2 linked regions of the Acetoanaerobium sticklandii genome follow. The protein of the gene in region 1 interacts with the protein of each later gene in a pairwise test. Links are inferred from orthologs where the notes say so. Each region holds a gene or a part of one and is shown in the gene's direction. Other genes may lie near its edges. The genes, in order: ftsZ and mreB.

Region 1 (11,346 bases):
TTTCATATAGATATGGAAAGGGCAGATTTGTTGGAATTACAGGGACTAATGGTAAGACCACAACGACTACTTTGGTTGGGGATATATTTAAGGCATATAAATCAGATACGAAGGTAGTTGGAAATATTGGATATCCAGCACTTGAGCAGGCAGTTGTATCAGACGCTGATACTTTTTTAATTACAGAGCTTTCTAGCTTTCAGCTTGAGTCAATTAAGACATTTAGACCATGTATTTCAGCTATTCTAAACATTACTGAGGATCATCTAAATAGGCATAAGACTATGAGCGAGTATATGAAAGCTAAATTTAGGATTTTTGAAAATCAATCATCTGATGAATTTCTCGTTTTAAATTATGATGATGAACTGCTTAGACTAAGTCAATCTGAAATTAAACCTAAAATAATTTATTTCAGCAGAAGGGAAATTCTAAAAGAAGGAATTTTTGTTGAAAATGAGCAAATAGTTGCTTGTATTGGCAATACTAAAGAGTATATTATGGATGTGAAAGATATTTTACTTCTTGGTCAACATAATTTGGAAAATGTTCTAGCTGCTGTATCGATAGCGGTACTAGCAGGGATAGATAAATCTATCATAAAACAGGAAGTAATGAATTTTAGAGGCGTAGAGCATAGATTAGAGCTTGTTAGAACTTACAACGATGTAAATTACATAAACGATTCAAAAGCCACAAATCCAGATTCATCAATTAAGGCTTTAGAAGCTATGAATACACCTGTTATTTTAATAGCTGGAGGAATGGACAAGCAAAGTGATTACTCAAGCTTTATTGATTCATGCATTCCAAAAGTCAAGCACCTTATTTTGCTAGGAGAAACAAAGGATGTTATAGAAAAAACTGCAATTTCAAAAGGCTTAGGAAACATTACTAAAGTAGAGGATATGAAACAAGCAGTAGATGTGGCTTTTTTAAAGGCTAAAGAAGGAGATACTGTACTGCTTTCCCCGGCATGTGCTAGCTGGGACATGTATGAAAGCTTTGAGCATAGAGGAAAAGATTTTAAAAACTGTGTACTTAGCTTATAGTTAAAGGGAAAGACTTCTGTGGCTGAGTAGCAATCCTTGGTTTTTTAAATAATCATATTTCCTAAAAATAATATGGGTGGTAATTATGGAAAAAAACATAAGAAAATCTTCAGGAAATTTTGATGCTTGGATATTTTCTCTTACAGGTATTTTAGTTTTATTCGGTACCATAATGGTTTTTAGTGCGAGCTATGTTCAATCAGGGGTCAAACATAATGACCCTTTATTTTTCCTTAAAAAAAATATTGTATTTTCGATAATAGGCTTTGCAGGCATGCTTTTCGTATCAAAAATTAATTATAAAGTTTATAAAAAATATGCCCTTCCCCTTATGGGCGTAAATATTTTATTATTGCTTATGACTAGATTTTCTCCACTAGGCATAGAATTAAATTATGCTAAGAGATGGCTTGATATTGGTTTTTCTACTTTGATGACATCAGAGGTTACTAAGTTTGCTTGTATTATAATGACAGCTACAATCATAAGCAATAGAAAAAACCAAATAAACAACCTTGGCACTATAATTCAGCCATTTATTTATGTAGGGCTATCGGTCCTGTTAATAATAATTCAGCCGGATTTATCAACTAGTGTTACTATTTTGTTTGTTACCTTTGGAATGCTTTTTATTGCTGGTATGCATTATATCTACGTAGTTGGAATAGCTGGAATGGGAATATTTGGAATCGTACTTCTGATTTTATTTGAACCCTATAGATTGAAGAGATTTACTACATTTCTAGATCCATTTAAAGATCCTCTTGGAAATGGTTATCAAGTAATACAATCTCTTTATGCTCTTGGTTCAGGAGGGATTTTCGGATTAGGGCTAGGCAAAAGCAGACAAAAGTTCTTTTATCTTCCAGAACCCCAAAATGATTTTATTTTTGCAATTATAGGAGAAGAGCTAGGCTACATAGGAGGTATTTTTGTACTTATATTATTTGCATTTCTAATTCTAAGATGTCTTCAGCTTGTTGTGAAAGCTCCTGATATGTTTTCTTCTATGCTAGTTGCTGGGATAACTCTTCAGATAGGAATTCAGGTGCTTATTAATATTGGAGTTGCTACCTCTTCTATACCAAATACAGGATTGCCACTGCCATTTATAAGCTATGGAGGAACATCACTGGTGATTTTTATGTGTGCTATGGGCATAATACTAAATGTGTCTAGATACTCAAAATGATTAATAGAATTTTTTATATAAATTATGAGATGTTGAAATAAAGGAGAAAATTTAATGAAAGTAATAGTTTCAGGGGGAGGAACTGGAGGACATATATATCCAGCTCTATCCATAGCAAATTCTTTTAAGGTCAATAATCCAGACTGTGAAGTGACCTATATAGGAACGCCAAATAGTCTAGAAGAATCTATTGTGCCTAGCTATGGATACAAATTCATACCTATTGAAGTAAAGGGATTTCAGCGTAAGCTCTCTTTAGAAAATATAAAGCGTTCATATAAGCTTATAAGCTCTATTTCTAAGGTGAGAAAAATTTTAAAAGAAGAAAAACCAGATATTGTAATAGGTACAGGAGGTTATGTTTCTGGTCCTGTTGTTATGATGGCTGCGCTTATGGGTATAAGAACTGCTATACATGAGCAAAATGTTTTTCCAGGAATAACAAATAAGCTACTTGGGAAAAAAGTCAATAATGTGTTTTTAGGCTTTGAAGAGGCAAAGAAGTTTTTTGATTCTAAGAGCAACCCCGTGTTCGTTGGAAATCCAGTTAGAAATGAAAATTTTTCTATGACAAAATCTGAAGCTAGAGAAAAGCTTAACTTAAAACAAGAAAGCTTTATTCTACTAAGTGTTGGAGGAAGCGGAGGGTCTAAGAGTCTTAACAAAGCAATAAGAGATATGATTCCACAATTTGTTACTAAGGATGTAGTTGTGATACATGCTACGGGCAAGTTCCATTATGATACCTTTGCTGAAGGTTTCAATATTGACGATTACAAAGAAAATATAAAAATATATCCATATATAGAAAATATGGGTACTTATATGGCAGCAGCAGACGTTATTGTGTGTAGTGCTGGAGCTATAACGCTGGCTGAAGTCAATTATCTTGGGAAGCCTAGTATAGTAATTCCTAAAAAGTATACTGCGGAAAATCATCAAGAATACAATGCAAAAACAATTGAAAGCGCTGGAGCTGGATTTTGCGTATTAGAGGATGAGCTTTCTGCTGAGGTACTTAGGGAAAAACTATATAGTATTATGGAAGATGATAAGCTTAGACAAGCTATGGAAGAAAACAGCTTGAGCTTATCGAAGGAAAATCCTGCTCAGCTGATTTATAATATTTTGATGAAGAAAAGTGAATGATATGGAAAGAATCAATATAAGCAAAAAAAATATAGTTATAGGGATATTTGCATTCTTGATTTTGACTGTTTTTGGATATTTATTTCTACCTTATTTTTATTTTGAGAATGCAATTGTATTAGGGGAAACTAGCCTATCAAAAAAAGAAATATTAGAGCTCTCTAAAATAGATAAGGATAATAATATTTATAAAATTAGCTTGAAGGCAGCAGAAGGTAACATAAAAAGTAATCCTTATATAAAAGATATAAAAATTAAAAGAAAATTTCCAAAGACACTTATTTTTTCTATAAAGCAGAGATTTGAGTCAGCTGTTATACCTGTTACTGGAGGCTATGCAATAATAGATGAAGAAGGAGTTGTCCTTAAAATTCAAACAGATGTTGCATCTATGCAAAAACCAATAATCAGTGGAATAAAACCAGTTAAAGTTCAGCTAGGGAAGAAAATCCCAATAGAAAATGAAGAGCAATTTACAGCTATACTTAGTATGATTTCAGTTTCTCAAAATGCAAGATTACTTGAAAGCATATCCGACATAAACTTAAAGAATCTAGAAAATATATATATGACAACCGCAAATGGTATAACAGTGCTTCTAGGTGATGGAACTGGACTTAATGACAAGATGCTTAGATTAAATAAGATTTTGGTCGACTTGCACACTAAAGGAATCCACTATGGAGTAATTGATATGAGATATAATAGCAATCCTGTGTATAGGGAAGGATAGATTTAGTATGAAAAAGGAAAAGTTAATTTTTCTTATTTTTAGCTTTATAATTGGTATTACAATTGCCCTACAGCTTAAGAGTATAGATGACTTGACAGGTGGGGTAGCTTCGTCTCAAAAGTCCAGACAGCTTCAATCGGAGCTTAAATCTCTTAGAGACAAGAAAATAGGTCTAGAACAAGAGCTACAGGCATTAGAATTGAAAGCCAAGGAGCTAAAGGATTCTGAACTTCAAGAAGATTATATGGAGCAGGAGCTAAGAAAGGAAATTGATAAATTTGAGCTCATGCTAGGTCAAAAGGAAGCTATTGGACCTGGAATCGTAATTAAATTTCAATCGTCAGATCAAGACTCTCAGCAAACAGCTCTACTTACATATAATTATGAGCTTTTACTTTCAGTTATCAATAAGCTAAATGCTTCAGGAGCAGAAGGTATTGCTATAAATGAAGAACGGTATGTAAATACTACTTTCTTTCAACTAGTTGGAGATAAGCTTTATGTCAATGGGAATCCTATTTTTGAGCCTTATGAAATAAGGGCAGTAGGGAATCCAGATACTATGGAATCGGCATTAAACTTAAGATATGGAGTTTTATGGGAAATTCGAAAACACTATAACATAAATGCTAGTATAGAAAAAAAACCAGAACTGAAATTGCCAAGGTTCACGAAAAATGTTGAATTTAAATACTCTATGCCAGTAGAAAATTAAGGGTGAGGAAATGTCAGGTAATAAAACAAAAATAAATATGTTGGTTTTTATGACTTTTCTGCTGGGGATTATTTTAGTGCTTCAAATAAAAAGTGTAAGTTCTACACATGGATTAGTCACTCTAAAATCAATCCAGGAAATAGAAGAGCAGATTGAAGTTGAAAAAAACGAAATTATAAATCTTAATAATTTAATTAATCAAAAAGAAGATGAATATAAACGATATGAAGATGAGCTTGACAATAGTGGCTCTATAGTTCCAGTACTTCAAGAACAAAAGTTTATGATGGCTGACATTTCTGGAAACACAGATATTAAGGGCAGAGGAATTGTAGTAGAAATCAGGGATAGTAATAGAGAAATAAAGGATGGAGAAAATCCAAATAACATAATCGTGCACGACCAAGACGTGCTTCATATCATAAATGATCTCAAGCTTTCAGGTGCTGAGGCGATATCAGTAAATGGACAAAGGCTTCTTTTTATGTCTGAGATAAGATGTAGTGGACCAACAATTACCATAAATGGAAAAACTTTTGGACAACCTTTTGTTATTGCAGCTACTGGTCCTCTAGATGAGATGAAGCAAGCTATTACCGCGCCAGATTCATATGCCTACTTACTAAAAAGTGTTTATGGCATAGGAATAGATTTTTTTACAGAAGAAAGCTTAACTATACCTAAGTATAGCAAGAATATTAATTTTAAATATCTAAAGGAGGCACAGTGATGATTTGGGCCATTATTGGATTAGCACTAGGTGTTGTAGTTGGTTATTATGTGCCATTTACTTACCCTGATAACTATTCACTTTATGTTTCAGTAGCAATACTTGCTGCGATGGATTCGGTATTCGGGGCTATAAGGTCATCTATGGAAAACACCTATGATAATCTTATGTTCATTACAGGTTTTTTTACTAATGCAATACTAGCTGGATTTTTAGCATACCTTGGAGACAGGCTAGGGGTACCTTTGTATTATGCTCCTATTATTGTATTTGGAGGAAGGTTATTCCAAAATTTCGCATCTATAAGAAGACTTATTTTTAACAAACTTTATGCATCAAAAAAGAGAACAATGACAAAAGAACTAGAATAAGTTAAAATAATATTATATATTATTTTGCGCAAATACTAGTTTATAGATTATAATAAAAGTATTAAAATGACGAATAGTAATTTTAGGAGGGCATGCCATGCTACAATTTGATATTAGTACCAATGACAGCAAAGAAAAAATAAGAATAGTAGGTGTTGGCGGCGGTGGGGGTAACGCTGTTAACAGAATGATTCATGCAGGAATAGTAGGGGTTGAATATATAGCTGTTAACACAGACTCTCAGGCTCTTAACAAATCAGAAGCGGAATCAAAACTTCAAATTGGAGAAAAGCTGACTAGAGGGTTAGGTGCTGGAGCCAATCCAGAAATTGGAGAAAAAGCAGCTGAAGAGAGTGTAGAGGATATAAAAAATACTCTAGATGGAACAGATATGATTTTTATTACTGCAGGTATGGGAGGCGGAACAGGAACTGGAGCAGCACCTGTTGTAGCTAGAATAGCAAAAGAATTAGGCATACTTACAGTAGGAATAGTTACTAAGCCATTCTTTTTTGAAGGACCTCAAAAAATGAAAAAAGCAGAAAAAGGAATTGATGAGCTTAAGAAGAGCGTTGATACTTTAATTGTTATACCAAACGACAGAATATTGGAAATCTGTTCTAAAGATACAAAAATGGAAGATGCTTTTGAAATGGCAAATGAAGTACTTAAGCAAGGCGTTAAAGGTATTACAGACATAATTAAAGTACCTGGACTTATCAACGTAGACTTTGCCGATGTTAGAACTACGATGCTTGACAGAGGAATTGCCCATATGGGTACTGGAAAAGCAAAGGGAGAAAACAGAGCTCTTGAAGCTGCAAAAGCTGCTATTCATAGTCCATTACTTGAGACTACTGTTAAGGGCGCAAAAGCTGTGTTATTAAATGTTACTGCATCTAAGGATACCTTTACAATACATGAGTTTAATGAAGCTTCTAAGTTTATTACTGAAGCAGTAAATAGAGATGATTCTGAAATAATAGTTGGAACAGCGTATAGTGATGATGCAGGAGACGAAATAAGCATCACTGTTATAGCAACAGGATTTGATGGACATCCAGGAGGGCTGGAATCAAAGACTTTTAATCTGCTTGATGAGGCTGAAGTGGTTGAAGAGGAAATATTAGCAGAAGAGGAAGAACCAAAGGAAGAAGTAGAAAGTCTTGAACTTCCGCCATGGTTAGTTAGAACCAACAAGAAATAAACTTTTACACATGACCTGAAAAAGTCTGTCTCATTTTGAGTAGACTTTTTTCTTTACTAATTTAAAAATTTTGAGGTGGATGAAATGAAATGCCCTTATTGTGATTTTGATACATCAAAGGTTGTTGATTCACGACCTATTGAGGAAGGTAATTCCATAAGACGAAGAAGAGAATGTGAAAATTGTAAAAAAAGATTCACTACCTATGAGAAAATTGAGCAAGTAAATGTAATGATAGTTAAAAAAGATGGAGCAAGAGAGTTCTTTGATAGAGAAAAAATTTTAAAGGGAATAATTAGATCCTGTGAAAAAAGACCGATATCAATAAAGCAGATGGAAAATATAGTTACTGATATAGAAAAAGAAATAGTAAACATGATGCAAAGAGAAATTTCCAGTGAAGAAATTGGAAATCTTGTTATGGATAAGCTCAAAGATATAGATGAAGTTAGCTATGTTAGATTTGCTTCGGTATATAGACAGTTCAAGGATGTAAACAGCTTTTTGGATGAACTGAAAAATATAATAGAGGAAAAAAGCAGAAAATAGCTCATATTTATTTACAAACTTAACATGAGTTTTACAAAACAAGGTTAAATTTCATATATACTTGTGCTAGAGTGATTGGAAAATAGCATGGAGGTTGACTATGAATAAAAAAGTATTAATTGTAGATGATGAAGAAAATATAGTTGAGCTTTTGAAGTTTAATATGGAGCTTAAAGGATACAAAGTTGAATATGCCTACGATGGAGAAGAAGCTTTAAAAAAGGCGAAGGATATAAAACCAGGATTAATTTTACTCGATTTGATGCTACCTATTATGGATGGAACTAAGGTTTGCAGTAAAATAAGAGAAGATGAAGAATTAAAAGATACACCAATAATTATGCTTACGGCTAAGAACATGGAAAAAGACAAAATTTATGGTCTTGAACTAGGTGCTGATGATTATATCACTAAGCCATTTTCTATAAAGGAATTGATGGCTAGAGTAAAAGCTGTCACTAGAAGATATGCAGCTCCGAGCCAACCTATTATGGACACAAGTTTAGAAATAAGTGAGCTTTATATTGACATGGAAAATTATGAGGTTTTTAAAAGAAATGAGAAAATTGATTTAACCCTAAAGGAGTTTGAATTATTAAAACTTCTTGCTTTAAATAGAGGAAAGGTTTTAACTAGAAATTATCTTCTGGATAAAATATGGGGATATGAATATTTTGGAGAAACTAGAACTGTAGATGTCCACATAAGGCATTTGAGAAAAAAAATTGAGGATAACGATAAAAAACCTCAGTATATAGAAACTATAAGAGGAGTGGGGTATAAGATAAAATGACAATGGAAGCCATTATGAATGTTTTAGTTTTTCTGTTAGCAGCAGCGACTATTCTAATGGGCAAGTATACTCTTTCACTTAGAAGATATGTAAAAGAGCTAGGAAAAGCTTATGATGAAGTAACTAAGGGAAATTATATGGCCCAGATAAATTCATCATTTTCTGGAGATTTAGGTAAGGCTGGAAAAAGCTTTAACCTTATGACTAAAGAAATATATGGTAATATAGAAACACTCAAAGATAGAAACTCAAAGCTTAAAGCAATATTAAAAAGTATATCAAATGGTATAGTTGCAATAGATAAAGAACAAAATGTACTTCTTATGAATAAGGCAGCTAAAAATATCTTTGATTACCATGAAACTGATTACGAAGGAAGACCTTTCGAAATGATAGTAAAGGATCAGAGATTGCTTTTATGTATTTTGGATTTGTTTCATAAAAGAGAAAGAGCGCATACCCAGCTTCATCTTGGAACGGTTGATTATAAAATAAATGTAGATCCAATTAGACTTGATGACAATGATAAGATTGTAATAGGGGCTATAGTAAATATCGAAGACATAACAGAGAGAATAAAGCTTGAAACAATTAGAAGTGATTTTGTTGCAAATGTTACTCATGAGCTCAAAACTCCACTAACTTCAATAAATGGCTTTGTGGAAACCTTAAAATCAAACGCTGGAATCAATAAAGCTATGAGAACAAAATTCTTAGACATAATTGAGGTTGAATCCAATAGGCTTCAAAGATTAATTGATGATATATTAATATTGTCATTTATTGAAGGTAATAAAAGCCATTATTCAAATGAACCAGTAAATTTCGCTGATACAATAAATGAATGTATCAATTTAGTTTCAGAAACAATAAAAGACAAAAATGTAACAATAGATTTCAGCCCTATAGATAATCAGATATATTTAAAATCCAATCCAGATTTGATGAAGCAACTGATACTGAATCTTATAGACAATGCTATAAAGTATTCTAAAGAAGAAGGCTTTGTAAGGCTGACACTGCTTGAGGATTCGAAAAAGGTTCTTTTTTCAGTTGAAGATGATGGAATAGGTATACCAAGTGAAGATATTGATAGAATTTTTGAGAGATTCTATAGAGTTGATAAAGCGAGAAGCAAAAAAGTCGGAGGAACGGGTTTAGGGCTTGCAATTGTAAAGCATATAGTGTTAAACTTAAATGGTAATATAAAAGTTCATAGTGAGCTTAATAAGGGAAGTAAATTTATTATTGAATTTCCAAAAAACGATAAAGATGACTCCAAATAACGATTGAGTTTATTGGAGTCTTTTTTTGCATTAATGCCAAAAGGGCGCTAGTGTGGTATATTAGTATGTAGTTGAATATTGGAGTGGATGAATGTGGAACTAAAAAAAATGAAGTTTGAAAACAAAATAACTAAAATAGAGCCAGATTCTATTGCAGAGGAACTAGAAATAGAAGTAGGAGATATCCTAGTTGCAATAAATGCACAAAAAATTGAAGATATAATAGAATATCAGTTTCTTGAAGCTGATGAATATATTGAGCTTGAAATAGAAAAGCAATCTGGAGAACATATTATATATGAAATAGATAAGGATATAGATGAAGCCTTGGGCTTGGAATTTGAAAATCCAATTATAGATTCAGTTAAAACCTGTAGAAATAAATGTATTTTTTGCTTTATAGATCAGCTCCCAGAGGGTATGAGAGAAACACTATACTTTAAAGATGATGATTCTAGGCTTTCGTTTTTGCAGGGAAATTTTATAACCATGACAAATATGGGCGATAAAGAAATTGATAAAATGATAAAATATAGAATAAGCCCTGTAAATGTGTCGGTACACACAACAAATCCAACACTTAGAGCAAAGATGCTTGGCAATAGATTTGCAGGAGATGTACTAGATAAAATGAAACGACTTAAGTCTGCAGATATAACCATGAATGCTCAAATTGTACTTGTGCCAGATGTAAATGACAAAGAGGAGCTAGATAAAACCATAAATGATTTAGCTAGCCTATATCCTCAGCTTAACAGTGTTGCTATAGTTCCAATAGGAATAACAAAGTACAGAGAAAATTTATGCAAGGTTGAAATTTTTGACAAAGAATCAGCAAACGAAGTTATAAATCAGATTGATAAAATTCAAAATGAGCTATTGGCTAAATTAGGAACTAGGTTTGCTTTTCTATCTGATGAATTTTATGTGATGGCAAATAGAAATCTTCCAACAAAAGAAGCTTATGAAGGCTATGTGCAATTAGAAAATGGAGTTGGGCTTATATCGAAATTAGAACATGAAATTTATGAAGAACTTGAAAAAACACCTAAATATCCTATAAATAGGCATATTTCTATAGCGACAGGAAAAAGCGCTTTTGAGTTTATAAATAGTATGGCTAAGCTCATCATGAAAGAATTTGAAGGGCTAAAAATTGATGTGCATATGATTAGCAACGAGTTTTTTGGCGAAACCATAACAGTAGCTGGATTAATAACAGCTAGTGATATTGAAAAACAGTTAAAGGACAAGGACCTTGGGGAAGAACTAATTATACCAAGAAGTATGATGAAAGCTGATGAAGACATTTTTCTGGATAATATTACTTTAGATGAACTCAAGCAAAGGCTTAAAATTGAAATTGTCATATCAGAGGTTGAAGGAAGAGACTTTATAGATAAGCTTGTAGGAAGAGTACAAAAGAATTAGGAAAATATATAAGGGCAGTTTAATGCCAAAAAGAAAAGCTTTTAATAGCTATTACCAAGATTGTCTTTTTAGATGAGGGTTTGGTGTTTGAATGTATAAAAATAAGAATTATAAAGGAGTATGATTTATGAATCCAAT
Region 2 (13,205 bases), 470 kb from region 1 along the record:
AGCATTTACAGGCTTTCCTGCCTTGATATAATCTAGAATTTTTTCCATTAAAAAACCTCCTTGAGCAACCGCCCAAGTAAAGATGAGTACTTGGGCCCTGCATATTCAATTTTATTTTTTGAAATAACCGTTCGGGCGACGGACTATGGTCCACAAGTACTCACCTGCCTTTTAATAGTATTTTATACCCTTAGCCATTATATACTGAAAGTGATATTCATTTCAAGAAAATGGAGTTAAAGAACTATAGAAAATTGAGATTTAAACGATATAATATATATTGAGTACATATATGAAAAAGTACAGGGAGATAATATCTATGGATATAAAAATAAAAAATTCTATTAATATAAATGGTTTTTCAGGGCCTAGCCAGAGCTATTATGAAACAAAAGAGCGATTTAAAGCAATTTTGGAAACAAAATTAAATATTCCCACTGTGGAGGTTCCTTCTTCGTCGGGTGATTTAGGTGCAAATGATTTCATGATAGACTTGCTGTTTCAGCAAAGTAGAAGCCTAGGAGAGATTTCCAATTATGCTGCTCCTATTAACAACCCCTATGCAAACAAACTAGCAGAAAATGGATTAATAGCATCTTCAAATGTAAGAGAAAAAAGCAAGGTAAGTGCTTCCTACATAGATTCAAAGCTTCAAGGAACAGCTCTTGAAGGCTTAGGCTCAGCGTTTAAAAAGGCAGAAGAGGAACATGGAGTAAATGCACTCTTTCTGCTTGGGCTTGCTATTCACGAATCAAATTATGGAACTAGCAGAATAGCAAAAGATAAAAATAATCTTTTTGGTTTTCAGGCCTATGACAATTCTCCATACAGTAGTGCAAAAGGCTTTAAGAGCTTTGATGAGAGCATAGATACTGTGGCAAAATACCTATCGGAAAATTATCTTCAGCCAGATGGAAAATATTTTAATGGATATAGCATCAGTGCTATAGGGAAAAAATATGCTACAGACCCTAACTGGGCAAATGGCATAGAAAACAGAATAAAAAAATTAATTGGAATGTAACAAAATGCCTCCTATTTGTAAGTAATTTGTAATGCCTGAGGGTGATTCGGGAATTATAATTATGGTAGAAATCAAAATAGGAGGTGTTTTTTATGAAGAAATATAAAAAACTGATTGCACTTAGTATGATGACCGCGATGCTTACTTCACCAGCAATTTCATTTGCGGATTCAAATATGGTAGGTATGGATAATGGAGTGCTTGATTCAAAGCTCACAGTTCCAGCAGTTATAGAACAAAGAGAGCTTACAAAAAGAGATTTAGAGGCTATAGATTATGCTAAAGCCATAATGAAAGATTATTTTGGGACTGAGTTAAAATCTGAGGATTATATATTGGATGTATTTTATTCTTCAGATTATAACGATGAACAGTTTCCAAAGGACAAGAACTTCAGAGAAAATATCTCTGTAAGCTTCATGCCGAAAAGTGAAAATGGAGGCGGAGGAGCTTACGTAGCTTATTATGAAGACAATAAAGAAATAATATCTGTATCAAATATGAATATAGATTATGAAGCTAAGAGAAAGATGACTAAAGAAAAAGGTCATGAAATAGCAAAGGAATTCTTAAAAGACAAGACCGACTTAGATTTATCACAGTTCACATATAAAGTATTTGAAGAATCACCATACAATCAGGAATATGTAATGGGAGATTACTACTATCAAAGAGTTCATGAAGGCATAGAGTACGATGGAGATTTCATATCAGTGAGTGTTGATTTATCAACAGGAAAAGTGGTGTCTTTTTATCAGAATTATACTAAGAGCTTAAAATTTCCAGATGCTACTCCTAAGCTGACTGCAGAGGAAGCCTTAAAGATTGCTAAGGAAAAGTTTACATCTGAGCTAAAATATGTAACTTCACCTAGTGATGAAAAAAGAGCTATTCCTGTTTATATAATAGATACTGCTTTTGGAGATGCAGTAGATGCTCATACAAAGAATATATATTATTTCGGTGGACCAGTTACTATAGAAAAATTTAACATGACTCCTGATGAGGTTTCTAATCTTACTAAAGATATAAAACCTATTGAATTTAAAGCAGAAAACAAAGGTCAGGCGGTAGAGGCGGCGAATATGCTTCTTAAGGAAGTCTACGGCGTAGAACTAACTCCTAAAGTAGAGTATAGCGAATATGACCCAAATAACGTATACGTGACCTATAAAGATACAAAGGCCAAGCTAGAATACTATGTAAGCATAAATATCTCAGACAACAAAGTACTTTTCATGGGAAGAATGCCTATGTATATTGAAGGTATGCCTTATGATATGCCAACAAACCAAAAACCTGTAATAAACTATAAGCAAGCTTATGAAATGGCTATTAAGGAGCTTGCTAAAATAGCACCAGAGCAATTAAAACAAGTGGATTTTGAGCAGGTAAATTATGTTTATGAATCAAATCCTTACACTCCAGCTGAATATTACTTTACATTCCCAAGAAAAGTTGAATCAGCAGAGTTTCAAGAGCAGTTTATAGATATTAGAATCAATGGGGTTACTAAAACAGTAGAATCTATGGGAATATACTGGGATGACAAAAAAACTTTCGATTCTCTTGAAGGACTAATCAAGCCTGAGCAAGCAATGGAAAAATTCTTAAGTGACAAATCTATGCAGCTTAGATATACCCTAGATTATAATCAAACTCAAAAAACAGGTGAACCTGTAATAAAACTAATATATTCACTTGTATCAAAGGATGGACATTATAGTGGAAGCTATATAGATGCAAAAACTGGAAAGTATATAGACTATCCAGTGATGTATGCAGAACCTGCTGTAGCTCCATAGAACTATAATTAAATAATATGCCTAAGGCTAAAGCTATAATTTGGAAAAAAGTTCAATTATTTTTACCAAATTATAGCTTTTTTTTCAAAAAAGAATTAAAATTAGATTATTACAAATCGATTAAAATTGATAATGTAGAGTATTATAAATACTAACTGAGTATTATCAATATAGATACGTAATATTTAAGGATATGCTTAATATTGCAAAGGGAGTGTAGAATGAGAAAGGCAAGTCGCAGTGAAAGAAAACAGGCAGCTAGAATTCAAAGAAGAGAAAACATTAAGGAAGCTATGATTCAAGGACCTAAGAAAACTAGAAGAAAACTAAGCGTAATACATATTATGACACTTTTTTCAATCATGCTTGTTTTTATGACTATGTTAGTACTTTCAAAAAGCGACGTGTTAAACGCAGGCTCTTTTGCAGGAGCAAAAGTCGAAAAATATATGCTATACTCCTCAGAAAAAGCTTTCAAAACGGCTTATGAAGAAAAATTATTGCAGCAAAACCAAATTTATAAATACGACAAAGGCATAGAAGATGTTTTGAAATCTGGCTTGGAAATTTCATTTAAACAAAACAGTACTAAGAAAACCAATTCACTTATAGGGATATTCCAGGGAAAAGACAATCAAATAGAAAAAGTTGGTGTAATTGGAGTTTATCAAGAAGACAACGGACATTTCCCACTAGGGTTTAAAGAAAATGCAGTTTTACTTACCTCTATAGTAAATGAAATCAGCTATGAAGATGCTACAGCTTATTTGATGAGTAAGAATATAATTGACCATAACGGAAGTATAGTTTTAAAATCTGTAATATTTGAAGAAAATGGAAAAGAATATATATTTCATGTAGATGATACAAATAAATTCTTTTACACAATACAAGTTAAAAAGGCTCTGGTTGAGAATTAAATAAAAAGTCAAAAGACTCATTAAAAAGCTTTTATTGAGCGAATTAGCAAGAGTTTAATTGTGAATAAAGGGTTTTGAAAGTAAAGGTTTACTTTTAGAACCCTAAAAATTTGCTTTGAAATCAATAAATTTTCTAAGTAGAATATATATACTTTTATCTAGATGATTTATATAGTAAAATATAAATTGACATGTTCAGATAAAAAGGGTATAAATAGATTTGGACTTTGATAAAAAATAAAATTTAAAATATAGCATACAACTTTATAATAATAGATGATGTGGGACAATTAGAGTCCGGCAGGTTAAAAATGGATGAAAAAAGCGATTTATATTTGGAAAATCGAAAGGAATGAACAATTTGGCTCATATTCTAGTGAGAAAAAGCGGACCATTAAAGGGTAATGTAAAAATCAGTGGAGCAAAGAACGCAGTTCTTCCAGTAATAGCAGCTACACTTCTTGCAGACGGTGTATCTACAATTAAGGGAGTACCAAACTTAAGAGATGTACATGTAATGAGTGATTTACTTCGCCACTTAGGTGCAAAGGTTGAGTTTAAAGATGAAACTTTGGTAGTTGATGCTACTAACATAAATAGCTATGATGCTCCATATGAGCTAGTTAGCAAAATGAGAGCTTCATTTTTGATTATGGGGCCACTGCTTGCGAGATTTAACAGATCAAAAATTTCAATGCCTGGAGGATGTGCTATAGGTACAAGACCTATTGATTTGCATCTAAAAGGGTTTAAAGCTATGAATGCACTTGTAGATATGGAGCATGGCTATGTAGAAGCACACACTAAAGGGCTAGAGGGTCATAAGATTTATCTGGATTTCCCTTCTGTTGGAGCTACAGAAAATATAATGATGGCGGCAGCTCTTGCAGATGGCGTTACTGTTATTGAAAATGCTGCAGAAGAGCCAGAAATAGTAGATCTTTCTAACTTTATCAATGAAATGGGTGGTAAGGTTAAAGGAGCTGGAACAAAAACCATAAAAATAACTGGAGTAAAAGCCCTTCACGGCGCTGAGCATATAGTAATTCCTGACCGTATAGAAGCAGGAACCTACATGGTAGCTGCAGCTATTACCAAGGGTGATATTGTGCTGGAAAATGTTATTCCAGATCACCTTAGACCGGTAATGGCAAAACTCATAGAAATGGGTTGCGTGGTAGAAGAAGGTGAATCTACTATAAGAGTTATTGGGCCGAAAAACATAATGCCTACAGATATCAAAACTATGCCTCATCCAGGTTTTCCTACAGATTTGCAGTCTCCATTTATGGCACTGCTTAGCATTGCTGAGGGCAATTCTATGGTTATAGAAACTGTATTTGAAAACAGATTTATGAATGTTCCTGAGCTAAACAGAATGGGAGCAGATATAAAAATAGAGGGAAAATCAGCAGTAATTCAAGGCGTAAAAAATCTTGAAGGCTCAAATGTTGTAGCTACAGATTTAAGAGCTGGAGCAGCGCTTATTCTTAGTGGAATGGTAGCAGAAGGACAAACTAGAGTTACTGAAATTTATCATGTCGAAAGAGGATATGTAGATATAGTGAAGAAGCTTTCCTCATTAGGGGCAAATATTGAAAAAATAGAGGACTAATTCTTTCCAAATAATGTTAAAATGATTAGAGAATAATTTATTGATGAAAAGGAGAATATAGAAATGGGATTTTCGCCAGATATTGGAATAGATTTAGGTACCGCGTCAGTACTAGTATATGTAAAAGGCAAGGGGATAGTACTTCAGGAGCCATCAGTTGTAGCTATAGACACTAGCACTAATAAGGTGCTTGCTGTCGGTGAAGAAGCTCAAAGGATGCTAGGTCGTACACCTGGAAATATAGTTGCAATTCGTCCATTAAAAGACGGAGTTATTTCTGATTACGATGTTACAGAAAAAATGCTAAAGCATTTCATAGAGAAAGTTACTGGAGGAGTAGGTCTATTTAGATTCTTCAAGCCTCAGATTATAGTTTGTGTACCATCAGGAGTAACGGAAGTTGAAAAAAGAGCAGTAATAGATGCTACTATGGAAGCAGGAGCTAGAGACGTATTCTTAATTGAAGAGCCGATAGCAGCAGCTATAGGAGCTGGAATAGAGATTTCTCAGCCAAACGGAAGTATGGTAGTAGATATCGGGGGAGGAACCTCTGATGTTGCAGTTATATCTCTTGGAGGTATAGTTGTAAGCACCTCAATAAAAATCGCTGGAGATAAGTTCGATGAGGCGATAGTGAAGTACATGAGAAAGAAACACAGCATATTAATCGGAGAGCGTACAGCTGAAGAAATCAAAATCAACATCGGTTCAGCTTTCCCAAGAGATACGGAAGTAACTATGGATGTAAGAGGAAGAAACCTAGTTTCAGGACTTCCAGAAACAATCAAGGTATCTTCAGAAGAAACATTAGAAGCGCTTAGAGAAAGTGTAGCACAAATAGCTGATGCAGTTCACTATGTGCTTGAAAAAACACCACCGGAGCTATCAGCAGATATCAGTGACAAAGGAATCCTTATGACTGGTGGAGGGTCTCTTCTTTGGGGACTAGATAAGCTTATTGCTAAAAGAACGGGTATAAGTGTATATATAGCAGACGATGCTATTTCTTGTGTTGCAAAAGGAACGGGAGAAGCACTTAATTCTATAAAGGTATTACAGCGCTCAACTAAAAAAAGGTACTAAAGAACTATAGGTAAATTCTATAGAAATGTCGATAAAGGTTACAGGGCTATATCCTGTAATGCATTAATCTGAATTAAATTAGATGATGTACATAAGGAGTCTATTAGCCTAGCTAATAGACTTTTTGTAAACTTGGAGGGAATTATGTTTAGAGGTATTTATACAGCTACAAATGGCATGAGAACGGACTCAAAAAGAATAGATGTAATCACGAGCAACATCGCAAACTCTCAAACTACTGCATTTAAAAAAGATGTTCTAGTTACAGAGTCTTTTCCAGAACAGCTCATGGTAAAGCTAAATGGAGTAGAAAATAATCTGAGACCTACTAGGCAACTTGTAAACGTAGATCCACCAGCAGATTTTCAAACAAATGACTCGATTGTGTCCATAGAAATAACCTCGGGATATTTTAGAATGGAAGATAGACATGGCATAGGATATCATAAATCTGCTAAAATAACTAGAGATGAGGAAGGATACCTTAGAACAGCTTTGAGAGATTCAGACAGCAATACTCATGCGAAGTTTGGAGCCTACCTTTTAGATGTAAATGGCAATCCGATTTCAGCGCCAGACGGTGCGATTACCCTACTTCCAAACGGCATACTGCAAGCAGGCGGACAAGACGTAGCTAGAGTTATAACAGCTGTAAATGCTCAGGTCATAGGAACGATGAATGGTGGAGCACTAGCTGACAGGTCTATGATTAACTTTAATCAAGGTAATTTAGACCCTACAGAAAATCCTCTTCACGTAGCAATAGAGGGTAAAGGATTTTTCAAAATATTAGATATGCAGGATAATCAAATAAAATATAGCAGAAATGGTGGTTTTTCTATTAATCCAGAAGGAATTTTAGTGGATTATAGTGGAAATGTAGTGCTTTCTGCCAGCGACAATGAAATTTCAGTTCCTGAGGGAGCTTCAAAAATAGACATAGATAAATTTGGAAACATAGTGGCAACCGTAGATGGCGAGCCAGAGGAAATTGATACACTTGGAGTAGTAAACATAGCAAACACGGAGAGCATGATAAAGCAGGGAGAAAGCTACCTTACAATGGCAGATGGCATCGAAGCGGATGAAGCTGAGTTTGATGGACAGGTGCTCCAAGGATATTTAGAAGGCTCAAACGTAGATATAATATCAGAAATGGCTGAAATGATAAATTTGCTTAGAGGCTACGAAAGCGGTCAAAAAGTTATAAGATCATATGATGACATAATGTCAAAAGCTGCAAATGAAATAGGCAAAATATAATATATATTGAGGATTAATGAAGATATAGGAGAAAAAATATTTATATAACTAAAATAAGTATATATATTTAAAAATAGAGAGGAAGATACATATGAGAGCACTTTGGACTGCGGCTAGTGGAATGAGAGCACAACAGCTAAATATGGATACAATATCAAACAACCTTGCAAACGTAAATACGACAGGATTCAAAAAACAAAAAACAGAATTTAAGGATTTACTTTATACATCGATGAAAAGCGTATCAAACGACCCTGAGCTAGGAGAACCTGTAAATCTTCAAATAGGTCACGGGGTAAGACCTGTTGCTACTTCTAGATTGTTCACAAATGGAAATCTAGAAAAAACTGAAAATCCTACAGATGTTGCTTTAGAAGGCCCAGGATTTTTTGTAGTTGAGAACCCAACTGGCAATCCAGAGCAGCTGTTTACTAGAGATGGAAACTTCAAGTTTTCTGTGGATGGAGATGTTATGACTCTAGTTACTTCTCAGGGCTATACCGTACTATCTACAGACGATGATGTAATAGAAGTGGAATCTACTATGAGAAACTTCTCTATATCTGAGGGAGGGATGGTTACGGCTCAGGATGAAGCAGGCGAGATAGTAGAGCTAGGAGAGATTCAAATAGTTCAGTTTATTAATCCAGAGGGACTTCAGGCTATGGGAAATAACTTCTTCTCTCTGACTGCAAACTCAGGCGAGCCAGTAATAGAAGAAGATGAAAGTAAAGACACTAAACTATACCAAGGATTTTTAGAAACATCTAACGTTCAGCTAGTTGACGAGATGGTGAGAATGATTATGGCTCAAAGAGCCTACGAAATAAACTCAAAATCCATTCAGACAGCAGACGATATGATGCAGACAGTAAACTCACTTAAAAGATAGGAGGTAGACTATGGACATTAAGCCTTTTATACCTACTAACATCCCAGTAAGTTACAAGGATGAACAGATGAGCGAGATGGAAAAGGAAAAGCTTAAAAAAGTTGCTGGAGAGATGGAAGCGGAATTTCTAAAAATCATGCTCAAGCAGATGAAAGCTACTATTCCTGAAAATGAAGACGAAGAAAAAGCTCCAGGCAAGGATATCATGACGGATTTTATGCTAGAGAGATATGCGGAAGATGTGTCAAAGAATCAATCTATGGGTATAGCCAAGATGATATATGAGCAATACACTAAGGCCTACAAGAAATAAGAAGGATTATTAAGAATTATTAAGAAATAAGAAGAATTATTAAGAAAAATAAAAAAAGAAATATAAAGAAAATTATAACAACTAAAAAAACCATTTAGATTTGTCTTTTTTATGAGATAATAATCTAAATGGTTTTGTTTTATGTATACAAGTTTTGAAATTAAAAACAGGCTTATTTTCATGGTAGTAAAGATAATTGTGATTTTGTTCCTAATTTATAAAAAGTGACGGTGATAAAAATGGACTTTTGGACGATTTTTTCTCAAGTATTAGTGCTGTTTCTGCTGATATTAGTTGGATATATAGCAGGAAAACAGCAGATGATAACAAAGCATGGAGCTAAAGAAATTAGTACTCTAGTTTTATATATTACGCTTCCAGCTCTTATAATAAGAGCTATGCAGTTTGATTTTTCTATAGAGCTACTAGGTCAGAGCTTAAAGATGATAGGAATGGCTATAGCTGTTTATGCAGGTACGATTTCGCTTTCATATCTATTTGCCAAGCTACTTAGAGCAAAGGGTAAGGAAAAGGACGTATTTCAGACAGCTATGATATTTCCAAACGTAGGCTTTATGGGATACCCTATAACTCAGGGACTTTACGGAACTCAAGGAATATTCTATACTTCATTATTTAATATGCCGTTTGACCTTTTGATGTGGACAGTTGGAGTTCATATGCTCAGCAGATCCTCTGATAGCTCAGCATCTAAGAAAAAAGGTCTTGCAGCCTTGCTTAATCCAGGGACAATAGCAGTAGCTATAGGGTTTACTTTGTTTATACTTTCAATTAAACTTCCACCGATACTAGATAGTACGCTACTATATTTAGCCTCAGCAACCACTCCTCTTGCCATGCTGGCAGTTGGAAGCACACTAGCTAGAACTAGAGTAGATGCAATTTTTGCAAACAAAAAACTGCTACTCACAGCAGTTATAAAAGTTGCAGTAATTCCAGCGATAATGATTGTTCTTTTTACGATATTAAAGCTAGATGGTTATTTTTTAAAGATTCCTATAATAATAACTGCTATGCCAGTAGCTGCAAATGTAGCAATATTTGCTACTCGCTATGAAAGCGACGAGCTTCTAGCATCTCAGCTTATATTTTTAACAACCTTAATGTCTCTAGTTACTATACCTCTCATAGCTCTGTTTTTAGGCTAGAGCATTATAGCGTGTGAGAGCATCATCATGATAAAGCCTGCTGTCATGTTTCCAAAAAATATGGCAGGAAGAGCATACTTCATACGAATATTTAAAATGGAAGCAAGTGCTGAGCCTGTGTAGGCTCCAGTAGAAGGCAGTGGAATAGCGACGAATACATAAATTCCGAGTATATTCGCTGCCTTTAGTTTTTTTGATTTTTTGTAGATATGGTTATTCAAAAAATCAGTAAACCATTTAAAAATGTTCTTCTCTTCCATAAATTCTAAAATTTTTCTGAAAAACAGAATGAGAAAAGGAGCAGGAAGTGTAGAGCCTGCAACAGAAATCCAGTAAGCTTCCCAAGGACTCATTCCAAGCCCTATTCCTAGTGGAATAGCTCCCCTGAGCTCGATTAGAGGTACTGCTGCGAGCAAAAAAACGTAGACCTCGTGACTGAGGTTTACAAAAAAATCATTCATATATATTATCCTCCGATATACTCTAGTAGGTTTAGAGCAAGTTTTTAATATCACTATATAACAACATCTGTATTATATCATAGGAAGGCTAACTGAAACAGAACTGTAATCACTATGTAATTGTATCTTTTTTGCTTTTGACTTAAGATATAGTGCGAGAAGGTATAACTAAAACCATTAACAGATTTTTTGACATCAAAGTATGTCTTTTGTATGTAAGAAGGAGATGTAAGGCATGAAAAAACAATTTGCGGCTCTTATGCTAGCGATGCTAATTGGATTAGCTCCAGCAGTATCCTTTGCAAATGTAATAGATGAATCAAGGTATCAGATTCCCTTAAGTCAAGGGGTAAATCTAAAAAAGGTATCTAGCTTTTACGAGTGGGGAGTCCAAAACGTAAATATACTTGAAGTAGATTTAAACAATCCATCTGTAAAGCTAGATGTTTTATTTAATAAAAGTGGTTTTATAAACAGAACAACACTTAGCAATATGGTAAATCAGGAGCAAGGCGTAGTTGCGGCAGTGAATGGTGATTTTTTCTCAATGTCTACCCCAGCATTTTCCATAGGGCCTATAGTAAAAGATGGAAAGCAGCTTTCAAGTCCTCATTATGAGCTTAATAAATACGCTTCATTGCTAGTTGACTCTACAGGCAACGCACTTCTTGCTTACCTTTATTCAAATATTCAAGTAGAAAATAGCTCAAGAGGTATAAATGTAGATATATCAGCAATAAATAAACCGAGTAAAGACTATGGAAACATAGTAATATACACTAAAGAATACACTCCTAACAGCCCAGGCGCTAATAAAACTTATTTTGACCTTACAGAGATAGTAGTAGAAAACGACATCGTAAGAGAAGTAAGATGTGGACAGCCTAGTGTGGCAATTCCTGAAAATGGTTACGTGATACTAGCAGCTGGAGCAAATAGCTTTGTACTTCAAGGAGCTTTTACTCCAGAAGAAAAGGTCAAGCTAAAAACAGATATAAACTTAAATTACAACAATATAAAAACTGCAATAGGTGGAGGTACTATGCTTCTTAAAAATGGAGTAGAGACATCCATAACCCAGAGTGTGAGCGGAAAAAGTCAAAGAACAGCTCTAGGAATCACAGCGGACAAAAAAATGCTCATAGTCACTGTAGACGGAAGAAAATCTCCGTTTATAGGAATGGATGAAAAAGACATGCAAGCGTATATGAAAGCGCTAGGAGCAAAGGATGCCATGATGCTTGACGGAGGAGGCTCTACTCAGCTGATGGCAGACGGCAAAATTCAAAATACTATGGCATCTGCAGAAAGGTCACTCGTAAATGGGCTTACTATCAAAAATACAGCTCCAAAAGGTAGTATCTCTCAGATTGAAATTTCTGTGCTAAATGAAACTATTTTCCAAGGAGACAAGGTAGAGCTTGCTATAAGAGCCTTTGATGCTTCTAAAAATCCTATAGACATAACTACTCCTAGTTTTCAGGTTTCTGGAGAAGGAATATCAGGGAGCTTTGATGGCAGATATTTCACGCCGACTTCATCAGGAAGTGGAAATATAGTAGCTTCATATGGAGGAGTTACTGGAAAAATTCCAGTAGAAGTACTTAAGAAAAATGCACCTGATACTAAAATGGTTCAAACTCTTCCGGATTCAGGAACAGCAGCAGTATTTGGAAACATGTCAGGTGGAGAAAGCATAATTGATCAAGCATTTAAGGCAAAGCTCGCAAGCTCAGCCAGCTCAAACCAAGCTGTAATGACTCTAGGTGCTGGGGATAACGCATTTTTAGGAGCGGTGTCAGCGCCAAAGGAAGCCTTTAATGGGGCATATAAATATAAAACCGTTGGAAATACAACATTTATAAGCGTGGACAACAGAAATGGCGGAGTATACAAAGTAAAAGGTCAATGGGACTATTTAAAAGGACTAATGTCAAAAAGTGCTGGGAATGTAGTCATAGTGCTTCAAGGCAGTGACAAGTCCGCAGACAGTATAGACCAAAATGCATTTGACAAAATCATCCAAAAAGAAGCAAAGACTAAGAATGTATATGTCGTATATTCAGGTAAGAGTTTTTCCTCTAGAGTAGATGGAAATGTAAGCTATATCAGTGTGGTAGACTATGCATCTATGCCAAAAACCAATATATATCAAGATATAAAATACCTTCAGTTTGCTGAAGCAGATGGAAAATTGGTATATGGATTCAAGCCTGTGCTTACTCCATAAAACTGATACAAAAATAGTAAAAAATATTTTTCAAAAACATATTGACATATGGTTTTGGCTAATATAAAATAAAATCCGTTGCACAATAAATGAATAAATTCTTGAACCTTATCAAGAGAGGTGGAGGGACTGGCCCTGTGAAACCCGGCAACCAGCACAGCAATGTGAGATGGTGCCAATTCCTGCGAGATATATTCTTGGCAGATGAGGTAACTTTAGTAGTTATGCCTCTTCTGCGTATGTGTATGAAGAGGCTTTTTAATGCAAAAAAGTCTACATTATGTACGATGTGCCACCTTGGCATATACAAGTGATACGGTTTACAGCATTTAATGCTAGAGATGAGGAGGATTTATTAAATGAGAAGATTATTTACATCAGAATCTGTTACTGAGGGCCATCCAGATAAAATGTGTGACCAGATTTCAGA

The links.
Region 2: the proteins of ftsZ (region 1) and mreB interact in binary tests that used the Escherichia coli proteins (3 or more experiments, as listed by UniProt). The link is inferred for Acetoanaerobium sticklandii from one-to-one orthologs.

What each region holds. Positions count from the first base shown.
Region 1 is NC_014614.1:2,010,676-2,022,021, reverse strand. What follows is about bases 5,246-8,094. They hold ftsZ (cell division protein FtsZ), read left to right. Parts: upstream 5,246-6,039; coding sequence 6,040-7,149; downstream 7,150-8,094. Other genes in these bases: CLOST_RS09540 (response regulator transcription factor), read left to right, coding at 7,799-8,094; nrdR (transcriptional regulator NrdR), read left to right, coding at 7,234-7,698; CLOST_RS09555 (small basic family protein), read left to right, coding at 5,571-5,942; CLOST_RS09560 (DUF881 domain-containing protein), read left to right, coding at 5,246-5,571. In the rest of the region: murD (UDP-N-acetylmuramoyl-L-alanine--D-glutamate ligase), read left to right, coding at 1-1,052; putative lipid II flippase FtsW, read left to right, coding at 1,138-2,244; murG (undecaprenyldiphospho-muramoylpentapeptide beta-N-acetylglucosaminyltransferase), read left to right, coding at 2,299-3,393; CLOST_RS09570 (cell division protein FtsQ/DivIB), read left to right, coding at 3,395-4,126; CLOST_RS09565 (DUF881 domain-containing protein), read left to right, coding at 4,134-4,841; more of CLOST_RS09560, read left to right, coding at 4,852-5,245; more of CLOST_RS09540, read left to right, coding at 8,095-8,491; CLOST_RS09535 (sensor histidine kinase), read left to right, coding at 8,488-9,777; CLOST_RS09530 (DUF512 domain-containing protein), read left to right, coding at 9,871-11,208; ribosome biogenesis GTPase Der, read left to right, coding at 11,336-11,346. UniProt on the Escherichia coli protein: Essential cell division protein that forms a contractile ring structure (Z ring) at the future cell division site. The regulation of the ring assembly controls the timing and the location of cell division.
Region 2 is NC_014614.1:2,480,738-2,493,942, reverse strand. The notes cover bases 4,553-7,437. They hold mreB (rod shape-determining protein), read left to right. Parts: upstream 4,553-5,427; coding sequence 5,428-6,447; downstream 6,448-7,437. Other genes in these bases: CLOST_RS11855 (flagellar hook-basal body protein), read left to right, coding at 6,592-7,437; murA (UDP-N-acetylglucosamine 1-carboxyvinyltransferase), read left to right, coding at 4,553-5,364. Also shown: mgtE (magnesium transporter), read right to left, coding at 1-48; CLOST_RS11880 (glucosaminidase domain-containing protein), read left to right, coding at 320-1,024; CLOST_RS11875 (YcdB/YcdC domain-containing protein), read left to right, coding at 1,117-2,829; CLOST_RS11870 (hypothetical protein), read left to right, coding at 3,051-3,749; more of murA, read left to right, coding at 4,111-4,552; more of CLOST_RS11855, read left to right, coding at 7,438-7,710; flagellar basal-body rod protein FlgG, read left to right, coding at 7,802-8,602; CLOST_RS11845 (rod-binding protein), read left to right, coding at 8,613-8,915; CLOST_RS11840 (AEC family transporter), read left to right, coding at 9,155-10,084; CLOST_RS11835 (COG2426 family protein), read right to left, coding at 10,081-10,545; CLOST_RS11830 (phosphodiester glycosidase family protein), read left to right, coding at 10,781-12,775; metK (methionine adenosyltransferase), read left to right, coding at 13,135-13,205. UniProt on the Escherichia coli protein: Forms membrane-associated dynamic filaments that are essential for cell shape determination. Acts by regulating cell wall synthesis and cell elongation, and thus cell shape.